Regions from separate parts of the Serratia aquatilis genome, predicted to be linked through region 1. Evidence: predicted binding sites of a transcription regulator. Region 1 holds the regulator's gene; each other region holds the start of a gene.
The links. The regulator PurR, encoded in region 1, represses purine synthesis genes. The targets are predictions, from matches to a motif close to CANGCAAACGTTTGCNTG.
Positions count from the first base shown of each region.

Region 1 (6,791 bases):
ACAGTGGTCCCCAAAGCAGTTGGGCAAAAGCAAAACCGGCAAGGAAAATACTCAAACTGGCGCTGATAGCACCGGCGGAAATTTGTAAATCCTGTTGCATGGCGCCGAAGGCTGGCAGATACATATCGGTAGCCAGATAACCCAGCATACTCAGACCAGCCAGGTAAAACATAAATCCAAAGTTTCGCATGTCTTTCTCGTTAAATTTTTGTTGTCGCAGGTTTTTTAGCGCCGGCAAGTGTACTCGGCTGGATCTCTGCTTGTGAAACGGTAATATTTGCAAGGTGCTGTTAAAAAAATTGAAGGCAAAATTATGTGGTCTGAATATTCACTCGATGTGGTAGACGCCGTTGCTCGTACCGGGAGTTTCAGTGCAGCAGCGCAAGAACTTCATCGAGTTCCTTCTGCAGTAAGCTACACGGTGCGGCAGTTGGAACAATGGCTGGCCGTGCCACTGTTTGAGCGGCGCCATCGCGATGTGGCACTGACTCCCGCCGGAGCCCTTTTTATCAAGGAAGCACGGATTGTTATCAAAAAAATGCTTGATACTCGGCGACAGTGCCAGCAAGTTGCTAATGGTTGGCGTGGGCAGTTAAGGATTGCGGTCGATCTTATTGTCAAACCACGGCGTAGTCGTCAATTAATCATCGATTTTTATCGTCATTTCCCTGATGTGGAGTTAATTGTCCAGCCAGAAGTGTTCAACGGCGTGTGGGATGCCCTGGTTGACGGGCGCGCTGAGATGGCCATTGGTGCAACAAGTGCTGTGCCGGTAGGTGGCGGTTTCGCTTTCCGCGACATGGGGTTTATGGACTGGTTGTGTGTAGTAAATGCAACCCATCCTTTGGCTCGTCTAGAAGGACGACTGAGAAACGATCAGCTACGGCCATATCCTTCACTCTTGCTAGAGGATACGTCACGAAATTTGCCGAAGCGTGTAACCTGGGCACTGGATAACCAGCGGCGTCTCACCGTGCCGGATTGGGTGTCTGCTGTGGATTGTCTGCGTAATGGGCTGTGCGTAGGAATGGCACCTGCGCATCGAGTCCTGCCATTGGTACAAAGCGGTGAACTGGTTGTTCTGCAACTGCTCGAGCCATTTCCTCCCAGTGCCTGTTGTCTCACGTGGCAGCAAAATGCGCAGTCACCCGTAATGGCTTGGCTAATAGATTATCTGGGAGACAGTGAAACACTCAATCAGGAGTGGTTGAGCGAAAAAATACCGGGTAACCCAGAGGCTCCCGGTAATAACGGTTAGCGGCGATAATCGATGAAAGGTCCATCGGCTACCGAACGGCGTTCAATAAGTTTTGGATGTACTTCAATAACCTGAGATTCTTCGCGTTTACTGATGATGCGATCCAGTAGCATAGTAAAGGCCATCTCTCCCAGACGCTCTTTAGGCTGATGGATGGTAGTTAACGCAGGGGTAAAATAGCGTGCGTTGCGGACGTTATCGTAGCCGATCACTGAGATATCTTGCGGTACGCGAAGCCCCAATTCGTCTGCAGCGCAGATAGCCCCCATTGCCATGATGTCACCACCGCAAAAGATGGCAGTAGGACGATGTTTCTGCGACAGGATTTTGTGCATCGCTTTGTAACCGGATTCAGGTTCAAAATCGCCTTGAACGATCCATTCTTCACGGATGTCGATATTGGCTTCCTGCATTGCTTTCAAGAAGCCTTGATGGCGCCCACCCCCGGTATTACGCGCGAGCTGGCCTGGAATGGCACCGATATCGCGATGACCGCGTTCAATCAGGTAACGCCCTGCCAGATAGCCTCCCTCAAACGCATTATCGATAATGGTATCGGTGAAATCACCACGAGCTGCGCCCCAGTCCATCACTACCATGGGAATATTGCGGTAATCCTCCAACATGCCTAACAGCTTTTCCGGATATTCCGAGCACATGACCAGCAGACCATCGACACGCTTTTGCGCCAACATCGCCAGATAGGCCTGTTGTTTATCAAGGTTATTATGTGAGTTGCACAAGATCAGCGTATAACCTTTACTATAACAACTGTTTTCAACAGCTTCGATCACCTCTGCAAAATAGGGCGCTTCACTTGATGTTGCAAGCAGACCGATCGATTTGGTGTGGTTGACTTTCAGGCTACGGGCAACGGCGCTGGGTGAATAGTGAAGTTCCTTAATTGCTGCCCAAACGGCCGCTTTTGTTTCTTCGGCGACGAAACGCGTTTTATTGATGACGTGCGAAACGGTGGTGGTTGAAACGCCAGCGCGTTTGGCCACATCTTTAATCGTTGCCATGTAAAAAATAACTCCTGAACCTACATGTTACGGCATGTAAGTATGATGTTAATCGTTTGCCTGCGTAGAACTTTCCCCAGATAAGCGAAAACTGAGTTTTTAGTGCTGAAGTCGTAAGCCGCTTTAACAGGAGGGGCATTTTGGTACGCAGTAGTGAATTGCGGATTTTGTCGCATAATGAAGAAAAGTGGAAGAGCTAATCGGTATTATAAGTCGGGAAATGATAACAAGATTTTAATCACGAACTGTGTGAAAATGATTTGACGCATTAATCGTGTGGCTTTTATGCTTGAGAACACTAATCTGAGAGGGAATTACGATATGGATACGAATTTAAAAATGTCATTGCTCACCACGGTCAGCGCACTGGCAGTGATTATTGTTTTTGGCTTTATCGCGGCATTGAACTGATTTATAACAACAAAATGAAAGGCGCAGCATGCTGCGCCTTATTATTTGGGTCATCCACCTGCCATTAAGACAGGTTTTGTTCCACGAATGCCCAGTTAACCAGTGCCCAGAAGTTCTCCAGGTACTTTGGCCGCGCATTGCGGTAGTCGATATAATAAGCATGTTCCCAAACATCAACGGTCAAAACAGGCTTGTCTTCACCGGTGAGTGGGGTAGCTGCGTTTGAAGTACTGACGATTGCCAGCGAGCCATCAGGTTTCTTCACCAGCCAGGTCCAGCCAGCACCGAAGTTTTTCACTGCGGCATCGGTGAATTGCTCTTTGAAGGCGGCGAAAGAACCGAAGGATTTAGTAATTGCTTCAGCTACCACGCCAGTTGGCTCATTGCCGCCCTGCGGTGACAAGCAGTGCCAATAGAAGGTGTGGTTCCATACCTGTGCTGCGTTATTGAACACGCCGCCGGTAGAGGTTTTGACGATATCGACCAGAGACTTGCCTTCGAACTCGCTGCCTTTCACCAGATTGTTCAGGTTAACCACATAGGTGTTATGGTGCTTGCCATAATGGTATTCCAGCGTTTCTGCAGAAATGTGCGGCTCAAGAGCATTTTTCTCATACGGTAATGCAGGTAATTCAAACGACATTGCTTTCTCCTTTTTATACAGCACTTCTCTTCCGAAACCGTCAGCCGAGTGGCTGAGGGAGGAAAACTGAGTTGTTATAGTTATTTTGTGGTTATCAATCTTAGCAACTTTCTGGGTGAAAAAAAGAGCCAAAGCGTGCCAATTGCCTGATTGCTTAAAGTGTGGGCAGGGACAGGATGTTCGGCTGAGTGGTAAACTCAGCCGTGGCAATGGTCAACGAATGGTTTTGGGCGTCACTACACGGCGGGCACCAATATAGTGGTTCTGCCAGTAGTCGTTATCCAATTGGCTGATGCGGATTTCCTCGCCAGTGCGGGGAGACTGGATAAATTTGCCGTTTCCAAGATAAACACCAACATGATCGGCAGTGCCGCGGTTGTTGATACGAAAGAAGACCAAATCTCCCTTTTCCAGTTCACTGCGTTTAACCGGTGCAGCATCCCGCAGGTGATACATCTCGTTAGCGGTGCGCGGCATTTTGATTTTTACCACGTCTTTATAAGCGTAATAAATCAGACCACTGCAATCAAACCCGGTAACGGGGGAGGTGCCGCCCCAACGGTATGGCTTGCCCATTTGGTGCATCAGTTTTGCCATTGCAGTCTGCTTGGCACGTTGATAGCGTTTTTTGTGGGCAGGGGACAGCTTCAATGATTTTTCACGTCCGACCATTTTCGCGGTTGCCATCTCGTCTACGCGATGACGGCCATAACCCTTTTTGTAGCCCTTTTTCGGTGGAGTGACTTTAACCTTTGCGGTACGGGTTGATTTGTTTTTTGATTTTACATTGGCTTTCTTCTTGCCTTCTTTCACTGCCAATTGCGTTGTATTTGCCGTTTTGCGTGAGGGGGTAATCTTCACCTTCTTGCTGACTTTATCCACTTTCTTTCTTTTGCGATCATTAGGACTTGCTTCACTGGCGTGGCCCTTGACCTGCTTGGTAGAAGCATGTGCCTGTGGCGCAGCATGCGCCAGATTCAAGAATAGCAGTGTGAAAAATAGTACAAAAAGAGTAATAATTAACCGCATGTTGATGTTACCAACCTTGGCCCCGAAACAGATATTGAATGAATAACAGTATTCCTGAAATTCGTCATATAAAACAGCGCTTAACTCATAAATAGTAATCCATATTGTGAGAAAACGTTAATGACATTATTTTTTGACTTAAAATTAGTCAACTGCTTAGTGGTAAATCATCAATGGTGTCACTCTTGCTTATTATTCATCGTTCTGTAATCACCAGAATATAATAGTGAAATGGTCGGATTAATAATGTTATTCTGGATCCATGTTTTAACCGCAACGGTGTGTTTCACGCAACGTTCCGGCAACAAGAAAATACCCCTGCAAAAGATGGTGTTTTCTTGCCCCCCGACCTGCCGCTACAATAGACCCTATGATGCATGTTGTAGCCACTATGTGGCTTGAGGAAGTAATGAATGACGACAATTGAAAAAATTCAGCAGCAGATTTCGACCAACCCAATCTTGCTGTATATGAAAGGTTCGCCGAAATTGCCAAACTGTGGTTTCTCTGCTCAGGCTGTACAGGCGCTTTCAGCTTGCGGCGAGCGTTTTGCCTATGTTGATATTTTGCAAAACCCTGACATTCGTGCAGAGTTACCAAAGTACGCCAATTGGCCAACCTTCCCACAATTGTGGGTAGATGGTGAACTGGTTGGCGGTTGCGATATCATCATGGAAATGTATCAACGTGGTGAGTTGCAGCCGTTGATCAAAGAAACTGCCGAAAAGTATAAAGAACAGCAAGATCAGCAGCCTTAATGGCGAAAAGCTTCCTTATAACATCGGGCGGTACCCTTGCAGGTACCGCCCGATTTGTTTTTATCCCAGCAAGTTGCAGGTGTGTGATCCGCTTAGGTCAGTCCGTGTGGTTGCCAGCTAGCGGCCATCCACCAAGGCGTTTCCACCGGTTTACCAACTCACAGAACAATTGGGCAGTCTGCTCAGTATCGTAAAGCGCTGAATGAGCCTGACTGCTGTCGAAGGGGAGTCCAGCGGCAAGACAAGCTTTTGCCAACACCGTTTGCCCCAAAACTAATCCACTCAGTGCTGCTGTATCAAAAGTCGCGAAAGGATGGAACGGATTGCGCTTAAGACCAGCACGTTCCGATGCAGCCATCAGAAAACCGTGATCAAAATTGGCATTGTGCGCGACGATGATTGCTCGGTTACAACCTCTATCTTTAATACCTTTGCGCACTGCCTTGAAAATTGCATGTAATGCATCATATTCACTCACAGCGCCACGCAGTGGGTTATGAGGGTCAATGCCGTTGAAGGCCAACGCTTCTGGTTGCAGGTTTGCTCCCTCAAAGGGTTCTACATGGAAATGCAGGGTTTCGTCTTGAAGCAACCAGCCATTTTCATCCATTTTCAGCGTTACTGCTGCAATTTCCAATAGCGCGTCAGTTTGAGCATTAAAACCTGCAGTTTCCACATCAATAACAACGGGATAAAACCCACGAAAACGACCACTCAGGGCGTTAAGATCACTTTTTTCGGCCATCAGTTTCTTATCTTCATCGAATACAGCAGGCATTATGACAAATTTCTTGTCTTTGTGCAGCGGAGATAAAAAGAAGGACGCTGTAAGCGCCCTTGAGAAATGTCAGTTGCCGAGGCCATGTCCTGCATGTTTATTTTCTATCAGCTCAATTTTGTAGCCGTCAGGATCTTCAACAAAAGCAATCACGGTGGTGCCGCCTTTGACCGGGCCAGCCTCGCGGGTGATTTTGCCGCCTACTTTGCGAATGCTGTCGCAGGTTGCTGCAACATCGTCTACGCCCAAAGCCAGATGACCAAAGGCTGAACCCATCTCGTAACTGTCTACACCCCAGTTGTAGGTAAGCTCGATCACGGATCCTTCACTTTCATCGCTATAGCCAACGAATGCCAGCGAGTATTTGTACTCGGTATTTTCACTGGTACGCAGCAAACGCATACCTAATACCTTGGTATAAAAGTCGATGGAGCGTTGTAGGTCACCGACACGGAGCATGGTATGGAGCAGGCGCATAATTTCCCCTGTTTGGATAGGCCGTGGTTAACGGCGGTAGAGTGTAGCGGATGACAGTATAGCCTTGCTATATAAGGCATTTCAACGCGGCTGATACTGAATGGTTGCACCAAGCCGGATTTCAGCCCAGCTTGGTTGGAGAGCAAAACGGCTTAAAGGAATGGATAATCAGTATAGCCTTTGGCACCACCACCATAGACGGTATCAGAATGAAGTTCATTCAGTGGCGCATTACGTTTAAAACGCTCGACTAAATCCGGGTTGGCAATGAAGCTGCGGCCGAAGGCAACCGCATCGATGAAGCCTTTATGCATTAGTTCCTCGGCTTTTTCTGCGGTGTAGGCACCGGCTCCGATAATGACCCCCTTGAAGTGTGAGCGAACGGCATCACGAAATGCGGTTGAATAGGGTTTGC
Region 1 covers NZ_CP173186.1:2,728,175-2,734,965, reverse strand. The annotation lists gene punC (purine nucleoside transporter PunC) at 1-190, opposite strand, end outside; gene punR (DNA-binding transcriptional activator PunR) at 314-1,258, shown strand; gene purR (HTH-type transcriptional repressor PurR) at 1,255-2,280, opposite strand; gene SAQUA_RS12285 (YnhF family membrane protein) at 2,602-2,691, shown strand; gene sodB (superoxide dismutase [Fe]) at 2,756-3,334, opposite strand; gene SAQUA_RS12275 (C40 family peptidase) at 3,548-4,363, opposite strand; gene SAQUA_RS12270 (Grx4 family monothiol glutaredoxin) at 4,777-5,121, shown strand; gene rnt (ribonuclease T) at 5,219-5,899, opposite strand; gene gloA (lactoylglutathione lyase) at 5,969-6,376, opposite strand; gene SAQUA_RS12255 (alkene reductase) at 6,529-6,791, opposite strand, start outside.

Region 2 (6,791 bases), 2.2 Mb from region 1:
CTTGATAACGGGTTTTTGGGTCTGCGACGGCACCACGGGCAATTAAGGGACACAGCCTAGTATACGCAGCCAGGAAACCCTGCCAGAAATGAATTAAAATCATTCATATCATGCCGTATGGGCATAGTTGCCCATACGTATCGCCAAAAGGAGTTCCCTAAAGTGGATGTCCGAACCCTACGCTATTTTGTTGAAGTCGTTCGCCAGCAAAGTTTCACCCGTGCAGCCGAAAAGCTGTTTGTTACCCAACCCACCATCAGCAAGATGTTACGCCATCTGGAAGATGAGCTGGAGTGTACACTGCTGATACGTGAAGGGCGCAAACTGCATCTCACCGACAGTGGGCAAGCCGTCTATCAACGCGGGTTGGCTATCCTTGATGAATTCCGCCAGCTAGAGGCCGAATTGGGAGATATTAGCTCGGTGAAAAAAGGGGTATTACGCTTAGGCATTCCCCCCATGGTTGGCAGGCAGATAGCCGGCATGATCAGACAATTTCGCCAGACCTATCCAGGTATCGAACTCAGAATTTCCGAATTGGGTGGCCTTTCGGTTGAGCAAGCGGTGTTGTCTGGCGAATTGGATTTGGCAATGACCATACTGCCTATCGGGCCTGAACAACCGTTAAGCTTTCTCCCTCTGTTTAGCCACCCGATGTGCGTTGTGGCCCCCAAATCGACAAATTGGCATAACCGCACCAGTATTAATATCAGTGAGCTCGCCGCCTGGCCAATCCTGATTTATAACGAGGATTTCACGCTGTATAAAATGCTGATGGCGGCGTTCCAGCAGGCGGGTTTCGAACCCAGGATTGCCGTGCGCAGCGGCCAGTGGGACTTCCTGGCAGCCATGGTTCAGGCTGGGGTTGGCATTGCTACCTTGCCTGAACCTGTGTGCCAATGGCTTGATAAAGAGAACCTTATCTGGCTACCGCTGAAACCACGTATGGCGTGGCAAGTCGGGCTTGTCTGGCGCCATGGCAGCTATCTCTCCCACAGCGCGCAAGCCTGGATTGCCTGTTGTCGCGACTATTGGCCGTAGGCTTGCTCCCTTAGCCTTCTCGCTCCACTAACAAGGCTTCCATCAAATCGAGATCGTTTAACAGCTTTTGCAGCGTTTCATTGCTGATTTTCTGCGTAGCACGCAGGTGATAAAGCTCACCACGCTCAGCCCGCAATGCCGTTAGACGGAAGCGCCGCTCCAGATTTTCCAGCATTAGCGCATTCTCGATATCATCTTTACTGGTGATACGCCGCCGCAGCGTGCCTACCACCCTTGAGCTGATCTCTTTAAGCACCTCTGGATCAAAGTTTTCCTCCGTATCTGCAAGCAGGCGTTCTTCCATTTTGTTGATGCTTTGGATACCCACTTCCGCAGCCAGGGCAATCGCCATCCGCTCTTCCTTCTTGCTGGCGCTCTTATCAACGACATACATCCCACGCAGCAGTTGTGGCAAGACCAATACGCCAACAATCAGCGACAGCAGGATCACCCCGGTGGCGATAAACACCAGTTGGTAACGCGCCGGGAAAGCCGTGCCATCACTGAGTAGCAACGGAATAGAGAGCACACCTGCCAAGGTGATCGCCCCACGGACTCCCGCAAAAGATGCCACCCACAGTTCACGCGTACTGTAATCACCAAACAGCAGCGGGCGCTTTTTCATAAAACGTTTGCTGGCGTTTTTCATCAACCACAGCCAGGTAAAACGCAACGCCAGCAATGCGGCGTAGATAATCGCTACGTCGGTGAATAGGTACCAGGTTTCGATGGTGGGATCCAATTCAGCCTGAAGGATAGAAGTTTCCAAAATACCCGGCAGTTGCAGCCCAAGCATGATGAATACCATCCCGTTGAACACAAACTCCAACATGGCCCAGACGCTGTTGGCGCGCAGACGCATGGTCAACGGCGCATTGCGGATCACGCCAGACTGGCTGATGGTCATCCCCGCAGCTACGGCAGCCAGGATGCCGGAAACGCCGATATGTTCGGCGATCAGATAAGAGGCGAATGGCAACAGCAACAGGAACACAATCTGCGTTGCCGGATCGTCGCCACTCCAACGGCTCATCATGCGCAGGCATTTGCTGTAGGTCCAGGTCACCGCAACGCCAGCCAAAAGACCACCAATGGCCACTTTCAAGAATTCCAGGGTGGCCCCACCGACGGTAAACACCATGGTGCCCATCGCGACCGCAATGGCAAATTTCAGCGAAACCAGACCGGAAGCATCGTTCATCAGTGCCTCACCTTCCAGCACGCCCATGATCGACTTCGGAATACGCCCCTTACCCACAATACCGCTCAGGGCAACGGCATCAGTTGGCGACAGTACCGCCGCCAGCGCAAATGCCGCAACCAGTGGGATCCCCGGAACCATCAGATAAATGAGGTAGCCCACGCCAACCACGGTGATCAATACCAGTACCAATGCCAGCCCAAGGATTTCACGCCCATGGTGCAAAAATTCACGCGTTGGCGTTTTCCAACCATCGGCAAACAGTAACGGCGGGATAAACAACACCAGGAACAGCTCAGGATCAAAATCGACATGCAGCCCAAAATGCGGCCAGGCCAGCAACGCCCCAATCACTATCTGTATTAACGGCAGAGGGATCTGAAATGGCAACATACGTGTTATGACCCCGGAAAGAGAAACCACCAGGATCAGAATGAGGATGGTAAAAAAGATTTCCATGCTTTCCTTAGACTCTACAGTTCAGAACACCGAAGCTCGCTGGCAAAGTAATGCCCAATAGTAGATCACTTTTTTCGTCGGATTAAAGCCTGTTTTATTTTAATAACCAGAGGTAGGAACAAGCGATGAAATTTTTGGGAAGGTACCGGGGCACAACACTGTGCCCCGGTATAAACGGAGTGATTTATATCGCCCAGCCGCCGGCATAGAACGCCACCAGCGCCACGGCAATCAGCACGGTACCGATATTAAGCTTGCGCCACTCACCTGAGAATACGCGGCCAATCACCAATGAACTGAAGCCCAACATAATGCCGGTCACGATATTGCACGTCAGCACGATAAACACTGCACACAGCAAACCGGCCATAGCATCAACGAAGTCGTTGAAGTCCAGTTTGGTCACGTTACTTAACATCAACAGACCAACATACATCAGGGCAGGTGCAGTGGCATACACCGGCACCAGATAAGACAGTGGTGACAAGAACAGGATCAGCAGGAATAAAATCCCCACTACCGTTGCCGTCAGGCCGGTTTTCCCACCAGCCGCCGTACCCGCAGCAGATTCGATATAGACTGCCGCTGGCGCTGCCCCTACCAAACCGGAGAAGATGCTACTCAGGGAGTCTGAAGTCAACGCTTTGCCACCGTTGATGATCTGCCCATCTTTATCCAGCAGATTTGCCTGCCCCGCCACCGCACGGATAGTACCCGTGGCGTCGAACACCGCCGTCATCACCAATGCCAGCACGCTTGGCAACACCACAGGCTGCAAAGCGCCCATAATATCCAGGCTGAAAATTAACGACTTACCGTCGGGCCCCGCCAGACTCGGCATGGCAAATAGCCCCTGATATTTAACCGCAGGATCAAAAATCAGGGCAATAACGGAAATAGCGATGATTACCAGCAGGATCCCGCCCGGTACACGCAATTTTTCCAGACCAAAGATCACTGCCAGCCCAAGCAGGGTCATTACCACCGGGAACGAGGTGAATGCCCCCAGCGCCACCGGCAAGCCATCCAATGGGTTTTTTACCACCAGGCCGACACCGTTGGCGGCAATCAGCAACAGAAACAGACCGATACCAATACCTGTACCATGCGCCACGCCCATTGGCAGGTTACGCAGGATCCACGAGCGAATGCCGGTCACCGAGATAATGGTGAACAGCACCCCCATCAAGAATACCGCACCCAGCGCCACGGGAATGCTGATGTGCTGGCCCAGTACCAGACTGAAAGCGGTAAACGCCGTCAGTGAAATAGCACAACCTATCGCCATTGGCAGGTTGGCCCACAGCCCCATCAGCAAGGAGCCCAAACCAGCCACCAGACAGGTGGCAACAAACACCGCCGTTGGAGGAAAACCGGCTTTGCCCAGCATGCTGGGGACCACAATCACCGAATACACCATTGCCAGGAAAGTAGTTAACCCAGCCACCACTTCCTGACGCACGTTAGTACCCCGTGCTGAAAGTTGAAAATACGCATCAAGCCCGCCTTTTGGTTTCACGGCGTTATTCGCTTGAGATTTCGACATGTTGCTGTCCCCTGTTTTCATTGCCAGCCTGTAAGAATAGGCTTGTTATTCCACTCACGCATGGTCATTACGAAACCGTTTCCGTCACGTTCACTTCCATACCCTTCAGTAACTTGGCCAAATGAAGCCATATAATAGGCAAACGTTTAACTCTCATTGCGTGAAGCGGAGAATTTATGGTGGTCTTACCCAAAAGATCTCAAACCAAACCGACAACGTTCTGACTTGAGATTTGAAAGGTATTTTTAAGGCAAACGATTATCTAGCCTTCTATGCCGTCTGATCAACTAAAGATCGCGACATTTTATGCAAAAACTAACCGGGAATGAGCTTTGACGATAATGTGAGACTGATCACGCTAACAATTGAGGCGGGGAACTATCCAGAATGCTTGGTTTGCGAGCATTACCTATTTATCGATGCTCGCATTTTAGGCTTACTCGGGCAGGTTAAACGGCCCCCCCAGTTCCAGACCTCTCTGATAGGCGGGGCGAGCATGAATGCGCCGCAGAAAATCCTGCAACGCCGGATATCCATCCAGCCCACCTCGTCCAGCTAACGCCTCTAGCGGGAAGCTCATTTGAACATCCGCTGCGCTGAATTGATTGCCAACAAACCAGGCGCTTTTATTCAGGTGTTGATCAAGATAGTTACGGTGGGTGGCAATCTGTTTATCCAGATACTCCTTTTGGACACCTTTGCCGATGGCTCCAGCCAACGGACGGATCACCCACGGGACAGGTGGCTGCCCTAAGCGGTTAAACACCAGTTTCATTACCAGCAACGGCATTAACGAACCTTCGGCATAATGCAGCCAATAGCGATATTCCTGGCGAGCATGAAACTCGGCCGGCTTGAATAGTCCCTGAGCATCGTAGGCTTCCTGTAAATACTCAATAATGGCACCTGATTCCGCCAGCGTCAGATCGCCATCAACGATAACGGGCGATTTCCCTAGAGGATGGATTCTTTGCAGTTCCTTTGGCGCAAGCATGGTAACTGCATCGCGCTGATAACGCTGGATCTGATAAGGAACCCCCAACTCCTCCAAAAACCATAAGATGCGCTGTGAACGTGAGTTGTTAAGGTGATGAACGGTAATCATAGGTCTTCTCCGGTTACAAACTTTGCATTAAAGGTAGTTGCCCCCTTCACCCCTCGCCAATCTGGTTTTACCCTTGCCATAATAGTCAATTTATTTGAATTAAATACTCAAAACACTTCGATTTTCTATTAGGGATACTTAGCCTAGTATTTGTCACATCGAGAGGATACGGACTCTCACCTAATATAAATTTTAAGGATCATACCATGAAAACCATCAAATTTTTTGCTGCTGCTATTCTTCTGACCACTGCTTCTTTCGCCAGCATCGCCGCCGATCAGTTGAGCAATCAACCCGCTGCTGGTGCACAAAAAATCGGTGTAGTGTCTGTAAGCGGCGCAAGTAACCTGAGTGCTCTAGAAGCGGCATTGGCAAGCAAAGCAGAAGCCGTGGGCGCTAGCTCTTACCGCATTATTGCTGCCGGTGGCAAAAACAAAATGTACGGTAGCGCTGAAATCTTTAACTGATCGTTAGCATATTAACTGACAAATAGTTAAGCCCCGCCAGATAATGTCCACAGCATTACCTGGCGGGGCTTTCTTGTATCGGCAATCCCTCTGACTAGCGATGTGCCTAACTCCATTATTCAAAAGACACCATCAAAACTGCAGAAGCGGTAAAATCCCCAGTCTTGATTGCTTTTCCGCTAGGCTTTTTAACCGGAGTAAAGGATACTAATTCAGTTCCATAGCCATTGATCAGATGCCCAGTAAAATTCCCCATAGGTTTGACTATTCTGCTACCGTTAGCATATTTCATCACTATACCAATATCAGGATTACTGGTAGAAATATAATCAGTAGAGAAACTGCTATTTTCCGCAATCAATTTTATTTTTATCGGTATGTTGACTTTAGCATTGCATTTATAAAAAAGCGGTAAGGCCTGAGCATAGCGGCCACCATCCGTAGTTATATTTGCGCTGTTAAGGTTGCCAAATTTCACATCATAGGCATTCTGATTATTGATACTAATACTGCAACTGATAGGGTAAGGAGCACCACTCGGGCGCAACGCGATCGTTGCCACCGGGATCGGGTTTCTTGGAACATAAGGCACAGATTCTGGTTGCAGTTTCCCATAAACTTTTGCAACTAACCTTCCATACGGCATTAAGACTTCGTCTGCACTGATGTCCCTGCGTAGCCTTAACCTGATATTACCTTGCAATCTTATTATCGTTTTATTGATACCTAGAGGCAGAGCCATTCTGCTGTAATAACCATCGTTGCTCCAATCAAAAGGTATAGTTCGAGGACTCTCCACATAAGAATGCAAACCTCTAATTGATATAGAAATATCAAGATTTTCATCCAATTTCCGAAAATTATCTGATTTATCAGAAGCTGGAAGAACGGTATCAGCGGATATGAATAAAGGATAAGTAGGGGCACGTTCAGGAAGATTGTAAAAAGTGTACCAGGTCCCTGCTGATATAA
Region 2 covers NZ_CP173186.1:482,805-489,595, reverse strand. The annotation lists gene SAQUA_RS02185 (LysR family transcriptional regulator) at 163-1,041, shown strand; gene SAQUA_RS02180 (Na+/H+ antiporter) at 1,052-2,701, opposite strand; gene SAQUA_RS02175 (NCS2 family permease) at 2,886-4,247, opposite strand; gene SAQUA_RS02170 (glutathione S-transferase family protein) at 4,684-5,352, opposite strand; gene SAQUA_RS02165 (YdgH/BhsA/McbA-like domain containing protein) at 5,559-5,819, shown strand; gene SAQUA_RS02160 (fimbrial protein) at 5,935-6,791, opposite strand, start outside.
Region 2: SAQUA_RS02175 (NCS2 family permease) is a predicted target of PurR. The motif match lies at 4,316-4,333, and genes of this name have one in related genera.

Region 3 (6,791 bases), 380 kb from region 1:
AATAATCCAAGCGAAGGAATGGCGGCTATCCGCCTAGCGTTAAGAGGGGTAACGCATTATTTGGTGATTAAGACAGCGATAAGCCTTGCCACCGGGCTTATCGTCTGGGGGTTCCTGACTTGGGTCGGCGTTCGATTTGCCTTTATCTGGGGCATGATGGCCTTTATGTTTAATTACGTACCTAACATTGGTTCTGCGATTGCTGCGATACCGCCACTTATTCAAGCACTGTTGTTTAATGGTTTTGCCGATGCCATGGTAGTTGCGGGAGGGTATATCCTGATTAACCTGATAATAGGCAATATACTTGAACCACGAATTATGGGGCGCGGACTTGGTCTATCAACGTTAGTCGTTTTCCTTTCACTGATATTCTGGGGCTGGCTGATGGGCCCTGTGGGGATGCTACTTTCGGTACCATTGACCATAATTGCCCGCATCACTCTAGAAACGATGGAGGGGGGGCATAAACTGGCAGTGATCCTCGGTGATGGGAAACCCGCTAACGGAAGCACGCCGGAGTAAATAATCGCGCTTACCCTGCCTATAGGCGTAAATACCGCCAGGCAGGGTGAACCTGCCAGTTTAAAAACGCTGCAGGCTGAAGGGGGTTATGTCTGTTGGTGTTTTTTTATCTTGTGCGAATAGGGCCGCAGCCTCTCCCAATGCGCTGGCGAATTTAAACCCGTGACCGCTCAAACCGGTGATCACCATCAGTTGTGAGCAATCTGGCAAAGTATCAATGATAAAGTCTTCATCCGGGCTCATATCGTAACTACAGGCCTCACCATGGAGACAAACGCCGACACCAGGTAAAAACTGGCGTAGAAAACTGAATACTTCAGAGCCATCGGCGGCTATTGTTCCGTAAGGCTTGCGTTGTTGCGGTGTTTCAATTGGCTGCCCACCATCATGCTTGCCCACTTTTAAGCCGTCATTATCTGCAGGGAACCCGTAGTAGTGGCACCCATCTTGCGCTTCGACAGTAAACGCAGGGAATTTGTTGTTCACACTATAGCGGCCGTCCGCCTGATACCAGGAAAAAACCTTCCGCAGTGGGGATATAGGTAACTGTGGCAGCAAGTCTTTCACCCAGGTACCGGCAGTGACGACGGCTTTGCGCCCGGTGAATGGACCTTCAGGAGTCGTCACCTCGATGCCACCTGGGATCTGCTTTATGGCGCTGACAGGACAATTGAACAACTGAGAACTACCTGCTTCTCTCGCCAGCCTGATGTAGCTCGCGACAGCCAGTTCAGAATGCAGGAGCCCGGCATCGGGCTCAAACACGCCGATATAGTCCTCCGGCACAGTAAATTCGTTCCAACGCTGTTTGATTTGCTCTGCATTGAGCAACTGCGTGTTCAGGTTAAAATTCTTTGCATTGCGTTGTGCATTACTGACGAACTCTGAGCTCTTGGGCCCCATGGTGATCACCCCACAGGGATGAAACAGTGTTTCCGCGATTTTTTGCTCCAATCCATTCCACAATGCCTGGGCTCGAAGGATAAGCGGAATGTACTTTTCACCTTCGCCATAGGCATGGCGGATAATGCGTGTATTGCCGTGGTGGCTGCCATTTCTATGCGGGGGGATGGCACTGTCAATCATTAACACTTTCAGGCCTGCAGTTGTCGCGTAATAGCCTGCCGCAGCGCCAACTGAACCACTGCCAACGATGATCAAGTCATATTCCACGCGCCTTATCCTCTCTATAAATTAATGTTAATGGCGTTTCAGGCCGTGCCGCTAAACTGAGCAAGCCCAAGGCGATTTAATTTCTCACAGCCAGTTTCAACTCCAATTTTGGGAGTATCGGAGTTTGATTGCCGTAATGTACCTGCAGTGTTGGTTCTATAGCAAAGAAAAAGCGCCAGTTAATTGCTGGCGCTTTAGTTTGTGCTACTGAAAATATTAGTGCTTTCTTCGGTCAAGGTCTTGGTAATCCGTTGATTCTATCTTAGCTATGCCAGCCTCTAAAATATTGATCAATTGGCGGGCAACATCGGTGGTTAGCCAAAGAGTCCGATCAACTTGCGCTTCTTCGGCTGTTTGGTCTAGTGAAGACAGGTAATGAAGGCGAATCATCATGGCATCATAAACATCTACGGTACTGATATCCCAGCCAACTAACGGATGTGTCTGTATTACTTCATCATTTCTGTCCATAAAGACCCCTTATCAAGTAGTGACTAGCGTGAGTTACTAACGAGGATCGATGTGGCTCATCATCGTAATGAGCTATTACAGTATACGCACCGATGATCTGTAATGTGGGTTTTTTTAATGCAATTTAGGAAAATAAATATTTACTTGCACAATTAATAGGCTTGATGAGCTAGAAAGCAAGAATGACATTTATTGTTGGTGCGGGACCACAAATACCAATACGAAAGGTTGCTGAGTGTCAAGTTGGACGCTAACGATGACTATTAGCTGTTCTTGGGTTAAATAAAGCCTATGAAGTGTAGAAAAAAGCCGGAGAGCGACCCCCGGCAACAACAGCATTGCAGTATTATTCTGTCGTGAACCAATCGTCAGCACTTTCCCAGGTTTCCTGGAGTATTTCTTCGATCAGATCTTTATCCGTTTTAGCTCCGCCCATAACAGAAAGGCCATTAGCACTGGCATAACGAATTTGCACAGTGGTGTCAGGAAACTTACAATTTACCCGTTTACTGAATTCGCCCGTCAGGGCCTCTATGGCCCCCGGCGGCAGCGGTTTGGTCTTATCTATCGTAACTTCAACACGCATAATTGCCCCCGAAATCATTTAACTGTTTATTTATACAGTTAACCAGGAGTGGAGGCAAGAGCAAAATGAAAAAAATCAGCAACTGGTAACGGACCAGCCTATGTCCTCACCCGCCAAGAATGGCACAACCGCTTCAGAACCTAACGCAATCTCCTCTGGTTGAGAAACGGCTATGCGCTCAAGCGTGATGTAATCTTCGTTGACGGGCAAACCGTAGAAACGTGGTCCATTGAGGGAACTGAACGCTTCCAAATGTTCCAGAGCGCCTAATTGTTCAAATACAGTCGCGTAAGCAGGCATTGCGTTTGGCGCGTTAAATACCCCAGCACAACCGCAGCTTGTCTCTTTACGATGTTTGGCGTGCGGAGCTGAATCGGTACCCAGGAAAAATTTATCAGAACCGCTGATCACTGCTTTACGCAGGGCTTCCTGGTGGGTGTTACGCTTTAAAATAGGTAGGCAGAACAGGTGTGGCCTGATCCCGCCAACCAGCATATGGTTACGGTTGAACATCAGATGTTGTGGTGTGATGGTCGCGCCAAGAAAGCGGTCGCCTTCCTGAACATACTGAGCCGCTTCTTTTGTGGTGATATGTTCAAAAACGATTTTTAATTCAGGAAACTGACGGCGTATAGGCTCCATAACCTGATCAATAAAACGTGCTTCTCGGTCAAAAATATCTACGGCAGCTTCGGTAACCTCACCATGGATAAGCAGTGGCATGCCGATTTTCTGCATCTGTTCAAATAAAGGGTAAATTCCCGCAATGTCACTGACGCCATGGCTTGAGTTGGTTGTCGCATTGGCTGGATACAACTTGGCTGCGGTAAATACCCCTTGTGCAAAACCTTCAACAAGCTCTGCTGTTGCCAGGGAGTCGGTCAAATAACAGGTCATTAGCGGAGTGAAGCGATGATCTGCAGGAATAGCGGCCAGAATGCGGTCACGATAACTGCGCGCGGCGGCAACAGTGGCGATCGGCGGAGCCAGATTCGGCATCACAATCGCCCGGCCAAATACCTTGCTGGTAAAGGGCAAAACCGTTTTCAACATATCGTCATCACGTAGGTGGATATGCCAGTCGTCAGGGCGGCGGATTTTCAGAACTTTGGTTTGAGCAGTCATGGGGTAGGGCTCCGGCGGTCAAAACATTTGAATAAAAGCGAATAATTGTAGGTTATTCACGCCGGGGTGTAAGAATAAGCGGAAAGCGTTTGCGTTGCATCTGTTTGTTAGTGGCAAGGTGAAATCAGTTGCAGATGGGGTAATTAGTGTGGGGAACGCAATAAAAAACCCGCCTGGCGGCGGGTTTTTACATTAACGGGATAGATTATTCGCTAACCTGCTGGGGCTTTGTTGCTGGTGCCGTAGCCTGATTAGCTGCCGCATGTGCACCTGCCGCACCTTTCCCATCAAAGTTGAAGGAAGGACGCTGCCAATCGCTGGCTTTCGCTGCTTCTGGCTCATAATCCGGCGCAGGTGCCTTAGTCATCGGGGCGGTTGCAATATGCTTATACAATACTTGTGGGACGCTTTGAATCGGAGAGGAAACAACAGGTGTTTCCTGCACATGGGCAAGAACAGCTTGTTGCACTGGAGCCTCTTCAGCCACTGCGACGGTATCTGATACCTGCACTGAAGGTTCAGCTTCAAATGTCTCAATAACAGGTTCGCAAGAAGTAACTTCAACAATCCCGTCAGCCGGTTCAGTGGTAACGAAGACTTCCGCTGTTACTTCCTCTACCTGAACCGCTTCGGTAGTTTCTGTAGAGATTTCCTCCAGAGCAACCTGTGCAACTTCAGTAATCTGCACGAATGTATCTTGAACGTTACTGAGTTCTGCTACTGGTTGTTGCACTGGCACAGTTTCAACTGACTGCGTTATAGCGGCGGTTGCCACGACCAGGTCTCCCGTCGAGATTTCTGCAACGTGTGCTGGAAGTTCAGCCTGTTGAACTTCATGCGATATATGCGTTACAGGGTAACGTACCCAAACCTTGCCGGAAGCCATCTCTGGAGATGCGAAAGCACCAGCCAGCGGCATTGGCGAATGGTTAGGATAACGCTCATCACGATAACGACGGCGGCGTTGACCGCTGACGCGCAGATGACGAGGAGAACGACGAGAGCGACGCGGCATACCGTTTTCACCGTTATTACGGCTATCAGTATGGGCCTCTTCAGCGGACTGAACAGCAACTACAGCTTGCGGTAGCAGTTTCACACTCTCTTCCAGCACTGGAGCCTGGCTTATTGCCACTTGGGCAACAGGCGCTACTTTTGGTGCTAACAGTTCTTCGGCAGCGCGATGCAGTTCTTCTTCCGCTGACAACACACGAACTTTCTGCGACAGAGGACGACGCTGGCGGCGTTGTGCTGGCTGCTGATGGCGCTCTTCCTGATCTTCTTCACTTGCAGTCGCGCTACCAACGTTATCCAGCGCTTTGACTTCCTGCGGTGCTGCCTGACGTTTTTCTTCCTGGCGACGGCGCTGACGCTCGGCACGCTGCTCACGACGCTGTTGCTGCTCATCGCGCTGCGCCTTGGCTGCTTCATCAGTCTGAACAACATCGGTTGCGGCTACAGCCGTATTCTGCTGCGCATTACGACGGTTGTTGCGACGTTGATCATCGCGATTTTCGCGCGGCTCACGAGCGTCACGGTTTTCACGTGGTTCGCGGTTGTCGCTTGATTCACTGCGGTCTTTACGTTCGCTGCGCTCACCTTTGCGGCTAGTTCCTTGGCGACGCTGCCCGCGACGATCCTGGCGGCGATTGTCGTTGTCTTCTGTTTTTACCGTTTGGATCGGTTCAGCTTCAACTGCAGGGGCTTCATCACTCGCGAAGAGGGACTTAATACCTCCAAACAGGCGGCTAAGCAGACCTGGCTTAGTTTCAACGGCAACAGTTTCGACCGGTTTTGCCACAGCAACAGATTGGGTGATGACAGGTTCTTCGTCAGGCGGTGGGGCGTCTGCACCAAGGGAGAAGGGGGCCAAGGCCGGTTGTTCTGGACGCTTGCGCTCCATTGGCGCATCTTCCAACGGTTGCGCCATTTCTTCTTCATGCAGCTTTGGTAGCAAATAGCTCAAAGTTGGGGTTTCTTCACCCTTACGCACGCGCAATACTGAATAGTGTGGTGTTTGCATCTGATCGTTTGGCACGATGATCGCTTTCACGCCACCCTGACGCTTTTCGATTGCACTGACAGATTCACGCTTCTCGTTAAGCAGATAAGAGGCGACCTGCACTGGTACGATAGCATGGACTTCTTTGGTGTTTTCTTTCAGCGCCTCTTCTTCAATCAAACGAAGAATAGACAGCGCCAGCGACTCATTATCACGGATGGTACCCGTACCGCTACAGCGTGGGCAGACGTGATGGCTAGACTCGCCGAGTGAAGGGCTGAGACGTTGGCGAGACATTTCCAACAGGCCAAAACGAGAGATACGGCCAATCTGAATACGGGCACGATCTTGACGGACGGCATCGCGCAGACGGTTTTCCACTTCACGCTGATGACGCACGGGGGTCATATCAATGAAATCGATAACGATCAGTCCGCCAAGGTCACGCAGACGCAATTGTCGCGCAATCTCATCAGCGGCTTCCAGGTTGGTATTGAACGCTGTTTCTTCAATATCGCCACCGCGAGTTGCACGCGCGGAGTTGATGTCAATGGCGGTTAAGGCTTCGGTGGTATCAATAACGATGGAACCACCAGAAGGCAGCCGAACTTCACGTTGGAATGCAGATTCTATCTGAGATTCAATCTGGTAGTGGCTGAACAGCGGGATTTCGCCACTATATGGTTTGATTTTACTGGTGAAATCCGGACGGCCCAGTGCAGCGATGTGCTCTTTAGCCAGTTCGAGAACTTTAGGGTTGTCTATCAGGATCTCACCGATATCTGGGCGCAGGTAGTCGCGAAAAGCGCGCACGATGACGTTACTTTCCTGATGGATCAGGAAAGGAGCCGAGCGGCCTTCAGCGGCTTTTTTAATGGCTTCCCAGTGTTTGAGGCGGAAGGAAAGGTC
Region 3 covers NZ_CP173186.1:2,346,257-2,353,047, forward strand. The annotation lists gene SAQUA_RS10500 (AI-2E family transporter) at 1-525, shown strand, start outside; gene solA (N-methyl-L-tryptophan oxidase) at 586-1,698, opposite strand; gene bssS (biofilm formation regulator BssS) at 1,915-2,169, opposite strand; gene dinI (DNA damage-inducible protein I) at 2,516-2,755, opposite strand; gene pyrC (dihydroorotase) at 2,831-3,880, opposite strand; gene rne (ribonuclease E) at 4,086-6,791, opposite strand, start outside.
Region 3: pyrC (dihydroorotase) is a predicted target of PurR. The motif match lies at 3,959-3,976, and genes of this name have one in related genera.